Regions from separate parts of the Eggerthella timonensis genome, predicted to be linked through region 3. Evidence: predicted binding sites of a transcription regulator. Region 3 holds the regulator's gene; each other region holds the start of a gene.
The links. Region 3 encodes HrcA, which represses chaperone genes, less so after heat shock. Its sites were predicted from a motif close to TNTTAGCANNCNNNNNNNNNGNNTGCTAANA; they were not measured.
Positions count from the first base shown of each region.

Region 1: a site for HrcA is predicted at 1,386-1,416, ahead of C1A15_RS04500 (Hsp20/alpha crystallin family protein). Genes of this name have one in related genera too.
Region 2: a site for HrcA is predicted at 1,503-1,533, ahead of C1A15_RS00550 (co-chaperone GroES). Genes of this name have one in related genera too.

Region 1 covers NZ_FXXA01000002.1:1,076,832-1,079,096, forward strand. The annotation lists gene C1A15_RS04495 (NAD-dependent protein deacylase) at 1-627, opposite strand, end outside; gene C1A15_RS04500 (Hsp20/alpha crystallin family protein) at 819-1,283, opposite strand; gene C1A15_RS04505 (metallophosphoesterase family protein) at 1,531-2,064, shown strand; gene C1A15_RS04510 (thermonuclease family protein) at 2,091-2,265, shown strand, end outside.
Region 2 covers NZ_FXXA01000002.1:112,261-114,525, forward strand. The annotation lists gene groL (chaperonin GroEL) at 1-957, opposite strand, end outside; gene C1A15_RS00550 (co-chaperone GroES) at 1,134-1,421, opposite strand; gene C1A15_RS00555 (response regulator transcription factor) at 1,711-2,265, opposite strand, start outside.
Region 3 covers NZ_FXXA01000002.1:2,556,978-2,559,242, reverse strand. The annotation lists gene hemW (radical SAM family heme chaperone HemW) at 1-242, shown strand, start outside; gene hrcA (heat-inducible transcriptional repressor HrcA) at 731-1,744, shown strand; gene dnaJ (molecular chaperone DnaJ) at 1,803-2,265, shown strand, end outside.

The DNA of each region.
Region 1 (2,265 bases), 1.5 Mb from region 3:
CGCGGCCGGGTACACGGCCAGGGAGGTGCCTGCCACGACCAGCAGATCGGCCAGCGCGATAGCGTCGACGGCGCCGTGCATCGTGCGTTCGTCGAGAGGCTCCTCGTACAGGACGACGTCGGGCTTGACGATCCCGTCGCAGACGGGACATCGCGGGATGCCGTCGGCGCTTTGCGTGCGAAGGGCCAGCAGGTCGTCCACGGGATAGGGCGCGCCGCACTGCATGCAGAAATTGCGCAGGACGCTGCCGTGCAGCTCGAACACGCGCGCGCTGCCCGCCTTCTGATGAAGGCCGTCGATGTTCTGCGTCACCACGGAGGCCAGCGTGCCCGCCTGCTCGAGTTCGGCCAGCTTGCGATGCGCGCGGTTCGGCTGGGCGTCGAGCGCCAGCATGCGGTCGCAGTAGAAATCGAAGAACGCGCCAGGGTTCTCGTCGAAGAAGCTGCGGCTGGTCATCTGCTCGGGCGGGTAGGGGTACTTCTGCGCGTACAGGCCGTCCGGGCTGCGGAAGTCGGGGATGCCGCTCTCGGTGGACACGCCCGCGCCGCCGAAGAACACCATGCTGCCCGGCGGCGTGTCGGCCACCCAGCTGCGGAACGTCTCGATGTCGCGTACGGTTTCGTCCATGGATCCTCCAATCGGGTTCTCCTCATGATACCACGCACCTCGAGCCGGATGTTTCACGTGAAACATCCGTACGGGTTCCTGCATCGCGTCGGCCGTACGCGATCAGCTCACAAAGAAAGACGACCTCGCGGTCGCCTTTCCCGCCCCGCCGCGCCCCAGTACGCGGCGGGGATGCCTCGCTGTTCGAATGCCTAGCCTTCGATGGAGATGGTCTTCTTCTCCTCGAGCTTCGGCTGCTCCTGCTTCTTCGGAACGGCGATGTTCAACACGCCGTCCTCGAACTTCGCCTTGATGTCGTCTTCCTCGATGTCGTCGCCCACGAAGAACGTGCGGCTGCACTTCCCGCTGAAGCGCTCCTTGCGGACGTACGTGCCCTTCTCGTCCTTGTCCTCGGACTCGGACTGCGTCTGGGCGGTGATGGTGAGGTAGCCGTCCTTGAGCTCGGCCTGCACGTCGTCCTTCTTGAAGCCGGGCAGGTCGATAGTCAGCTCGTATCCCGCGTCCGTTTCCTTGATGTCGGTGCGCATGAGCGTGGGGGACATCTTCTGCATCGCCTGCATCGGAGCGGTTGCCGCATCGAAGAACGCGTCGAACGGGTCGGTCATCAGCTCGCTCAACAGGTTGCGGTTCCTTCGCATCGGTACCATCATAGCCATGTTCATCAACTCCTCGTGTCGTCTTTCGTCTTACGTGGTGGGCGGTGGTTCCGGCTGCGCCGGCACGCCGCCTCGCTTGGTATGCCCCCATTCTAAGATGAGAATTAGCACTCGACAACCGAGAGTGCTAATTCGTAACGAGTTCGTCATTTTTGAAGGCTCAACGAAGGTTTTACGGGTTGCGAAAGGCACGGTTCCTTGGCCTATACTGAGTGCTTGCTCGGTTTGCAGCGAGGGAAGGAGCGGCATGACCGTTATCGGTCTTATATCCGACACGCACGGACGGTTGCCCGATGAGGCGCTTGCGGCCATGGCCGACGTTGACCACATCATCCATGCGGGCGACATCGGCGGCCCTGAGATCCTCCATGCGCTCAAGGCGCTGGCGCCGACCACGGTGGTGCTCGGCAACGACGACTTCGACGAGTACGGCGCACGGGTGTGCCGCTTCGCGCACCCCGTCATCGACGGCGTGCGCTTCCTCGTGGCGCACTATCCGCGCGACGTGCAGATCGGGTTCAACGGCTGCGCGGGCCTGGCAGCGGGCGATCCTATCCCGCAGGTGTGCGTCCACGGGCACACGCATGTTCCCGAGCTGGTGTACGGGCCCGAGGCGCGCCCGGCGTCGTACGTCGTCTGCCCCGGCGCGCCGTTCCGTCCGCGCGGCGGGTTCCCGAAGTGCACGGGACGCATGGTGGTGGAGGATGGTCGCGTGCTGGGCGTGCGCATCGCGTCGCTCGACGGCCAGACGCTGTTCGAAGTGGGCGAGGGGCTCTCGTGACGGTGGAACGGGAACAAATGTTTCACGTGAAACATCCGAAACGGTCCCGGCGGGCCGCTGCCGTCATCACGCTTGTCGTGCTGCTGGGCGCGTCGTGGATCAATGCCGTCATAGCCGATGCTCCGTCGCCGAGCTCGTCGCAGCAGGCGGCTGCGACGTCGATTTCGGGCGCAGCGTCCGCAGGCGTGAGCGACGCGGCGT
Region 2 (2,265 bases), 2.4 Mb from region 3:
CTTGGCATGGCCCAGCATGTCGATGCGGGCATCGGCCATGGTCATGCCGAAGTCCTTGTCGATGACCTGCGCGCCCGTGACGGCGGCGATGTCCTCGAGGATGCGCTTGCGGCGGTCGCCGAAGCCGGGGGCCTTGATGGCGACGCAGTTGAACGTACCGCGCAGCTTGTTCAGCAGGATGGTGGCCAGAGCCTCGCCCTCGACGTCCTCCGCGACGATGAACAGCGGACGACCGGACTTCATGACCTCTTCCAGCAGCGGCACCATATCCTGGATGTTGGTGACCTTCTGGTCGGTGAGCAGGATGTAGGGGTCGCTGAGCACGGCCTCCATCTTCTCCATATCGGTGGCCATGTACGGCGAGATGTAGCCGCGCTCGTACTGCATGCCCTCGACGATGTCCATCTCGAGGCCGAACGTCTGGCTCTCCTCGACGGAAATGGCGCCGTCGTTGCCGACCGCGCTCATGGCCTCGGCGATGGCGTTGCCGATCTCGGCGTCGCCGGCGGAAATGGTGCCGACGTTCGCGATCTGCTCCTTGGTGGACACGGGCGTCGCGTCGGCCTTGATGGCCTCGACCACGACGTCGGTGGCCTTCTGAATGCCGCGGCGGATGCCAAGCGCATCAGCGCCGGCGGTCACGTTGCGCAGGCCCTCGGACACGATGACGTCGGCAAGCAGCGTCGCCGTCGTGGTGCCGTCGCCGGCCACGTCGTTCGTCTTCACGGCAACTTCGCGAACCAGCTGAGCGCCCATGTTTTCGATGGGATCCTCGAGCTCGACTTCCTTGGCGACGGTCACGCCGTCGTTCGTGATGAGCGGAGCGCCATAGGACTTCTCGAGCGCCACGTAGCGGCCCTTGGGCCCAAGCGTCACCTTGACGGCGTCGGCCAGCTTGTTGACACCGGCGGCAAGCGCGCTGCGAGCGTCGGCTTCGAACTTGATTTCCTTAGCCATGTTGCATGTATCCTTTCAACCGCGTTTATCAATAAAAGTAATCACAGGGTTTTTGTGGCGAGTCGCATAGCCGTGAAGCACCGAGGAGCTTGAGCTAAGCGGCCTGATGGGCCGTGTGCGAAAGCGACAAGGAGCTGAGGGGCTAGGCGGCCGTCACAAAAAGCCGTCAGGTCGAGCTATGCGAATACAGCGTACAGGTCGTCGCCGCGGAGGATCAGTACGTCCTCGCCCTCGACGTTGATCTCGGTGCCGCCGAACTTGCCGTATACGACCTTGTCGCCCACCTTCACGGGAACCGGAACGAGGTTGCCGTCCTTGTCGAGCTTGCCGTCGCCCACTGCCAGCACAGTGCCGCTCTGGGGCTTTTCCTTCGCCTCGGTTGCGAGGAACAGACCGGAGGCCGTCGTCTCCTCGGCCTCGTCCTGCTTGACGATAACGCGATCACCCAGAGGTTTCAAATTCATAACGTTGCCTTCCTTTCGTCCGACGTATGCACGAACCCGGTTTGCCGCATGTTCGCTATTTAACCACTCGTTCGTGGCGACTGCTAGCACTCCTCGGTAACGAGTGCTAAACACTGCGTTATCATAGCATCATCATCACTGAATGCAAGGGGATTTGAAGAAATCTGAGCGCCCGTGACTGAGATTTTGCGCAATCGTCAAACGATCATCACAAATGGGACGCGAGGGGACGGGTGAGGCGGGGGACGGGAAGTCTCACCCCCCCCCCCGCCTCACGCCACACTGGAACCTAGCGTGCCAGGGACCCGGGCTTCACCAGGCCGCCTTCGTAGGCGCGCACGACGAGTTGGGCGCGGTCGTGGGCGTCGAGCTTCGCCATGATGCGGGCGAGGTGGGTTTTCACCGTCGCGGGAGATATAAATAGTTCGGAGCCTATTTCGTCGTTCGTGAATCCGCGCGCGACCAGAGCGAGTATCTCGCGTTCTCGATCGGTAAGGGCGCGCAGGCCCGCCGCCACGGCAGCGGCGCCGCCGAGCGTGGCGGGACGAGTGGCCACGAACGTCTCGATGAGGCGACGCGTGATGGACGGCTCGATGAGCGCGTCGCCTTGCGCCACGACGCGTACGGCTGCGGCAATCTCGTCGGGCTCGGCGTCCTTGAGCAGAAACCCGCTGGCACCGGCGGCCAGCGCATCGTACACGTATTCATCGAGGTCGAACGTCGTGAGGATGAGCACGTGCACGCCCTCGAGCGCAGGGTCGTCATTGATGGCGCGCGTGGCCTCGATGCCGTTCATGCGCGGCATGCGAATATCCATGAGCACCACGTCGGGACGCAGCCGCGA
Region 3 (2,265 bases):
ACGACCTCGATCCGCGCCAGATGGCCGCCGAGGACCTCATGCTGGGCATGCGCATGACCGACGGCGTGTCCGACGAGCGCGTCGCGCGGGCCGCCGAGCTGCTTCCCGAAGCGCCCGCGACCTTGGCCGCCCTCGAGGAGCGCGGCCTCGTCGAGCATGCGAAAGGCCGCTGGCGCCCCACCGAGCGAGGTTGGCTCTGCGGCAACGAGCTGTACGGCGAGCTGTTCGACCTGGCGCCCTAGGCCAGGCCCTTCGCGCTCCCGCCTTCTCCGTGCATGCATTGAGGGAACGGCAGCGCGAGAATCGCCCGGAAGCAAGCAATTTTTGCGTTTTGCGCGTTTTAAGCTTGCATGCGGGCGGTTTTTGCCCGAAGCTCGCGCTGCGTTATGCACATAAGCCCTGATCGCATAGGTGGCGTACGGCGATTGCCCTGAAAAGCGCGCTTCCGATGCGCGCAAAACGCAAAAACTGCTTGAAACGCGCCGATTCGCGTGTCGCGAATAGCCCGGGAGCCTGCAGGGCTTCCGGGCGGCACGCGATCGTGGGTGCCGCGCGCGCGACTGGCACGCGCGTCCCATGTGCAGTAACCGTCGAGTTTCTCCACAATTTGCGACTGTCGTTAGCACTCTCGGCTTTCGGCTGCTAATATGATGCGTTACTATGGTTCGGGTTCGGGTTCGGGGAACGCGGACCGGCAAGAGACCGGTAAGAGAGAGGTAGGTGGAGGAGCGTGCTTTCGGATCGAAGGCAACGGGTGCTGAGCGCCCTCATCGAAGAGTACGTCGCGCGCGCTCTGCCCGTGGGGTCGCGCACGTTGACGGAGCGCTATCAGCTGGGCGTGAGCCCGGCCACGGTGCGCAACGAGCTGTCCGTTCTCGAGGACGGCGGCTACATCACGCAGCCGCACACGTCTGCCGGGCGCATCCCGACCGATTTCGGCTACCGCGCGTTCGTCGACAACCTGCTCGCCTCCGACCTCGCCGGCGACGACGACCGCTACCGGCCCGTCGTCGACCAGCTGCGCCGCAGCGCGAGCGAGCTCGATGCGCTGCTCGAGCAGACGTCGTCGGCGCTCACCCGCCTCACCGACTGCCTGTCCATCGTGCTGGCGCCGTCGGTGCTGAACCTGCACATCAAGCAGCTCTCGCTCATCTCGCTGTCCCCGCAGTGCGCCCTCGTGGTGCTCGTCACCGAGGACGGCCAGGTGTTCAACCGCCAGATGGAGTTCGCCGAAGAGGTGTCCCCCGACGACTTGGCCCGCGTTCAGCGCTTCCTCTCCGAGGTCATGGGCGGCAAGTCCCTGCAGGAGATCGAGGACGGCCTGGGCGAGGGCATGGTCGAGGCGTTCCGCGACCCGCTCGTGCGCATGGCCCTCGACGAGGTGCTGTCGTGCCTGCAGGAAGGCGACGCGTCGCGCACCCATCGCCTGGGCGTCAGCTCGCTTCTGACGAAGCCCGAGTTCAGCCAGTCCCAGGCGCTGCTGCCCGTCATGCAGGTGCTCGAGGACGACACCGTGCTGCTGCAGATCCTCGACGACGCCGCCCGGCGAAGCGCGGGCGTTCCCAGCGTGCGCATCGGGCGCGAGAACGACGCGGCCGCGCTGGCGGGCGTGTCGGTGGTGGCCAGCCGTTACGGGCGCGGCGCATCGGCGGGCGTCGTGGCCGTGGTGGGGCCCACGCGCATGGACTATTCCAAGGTGATCCAGGCGGTGCGCATAGCGAGCGCGGCGCTGGAGGACGTATAAACGACATGTGGCGGCGGCGCGGGACGCGCCGTCCTCGAGGAAAGGTTTCGAAAGCAAGATGGCGAAGGATCTGTACGAAGTTCTGGGCGTGTCCCGCGAGGCAACCGAAGACGAGATCAAGAAGGCGTTCCGTCGGCGCGCGCGCGAGCTTCATCCGGACGTGAACAAGGCGCCCGATGCCGAAGACCAGTTCAAAGAGCTGAACGAGGCCTACGACGTGCTGTCCGACGCGCAGAAGCGCGCCCAATACGACCGCTTCGGCACCATTCCGGGCGCGGCCGGCGGCGGCAGCCCCTACGGGGGCGGCGGCTACGTCGACTTCGAGGACCTCTTCGGCGGCGGCTTCGGCATGGGCGACATCTTCAGCTCCTTCTTCGGCGGGCAGGCGACCGGCCGCACGCCGATGCGCAAGGAGGGCCGCGACATGGGCGTGGGCCTGCGCCTGACGCTCGAGGAAGTGGCCGCCGGCGCGAAGAAGGAGATCGTCTACGACCGTCTCGCCCCGTGCCCCGACTGCGAGG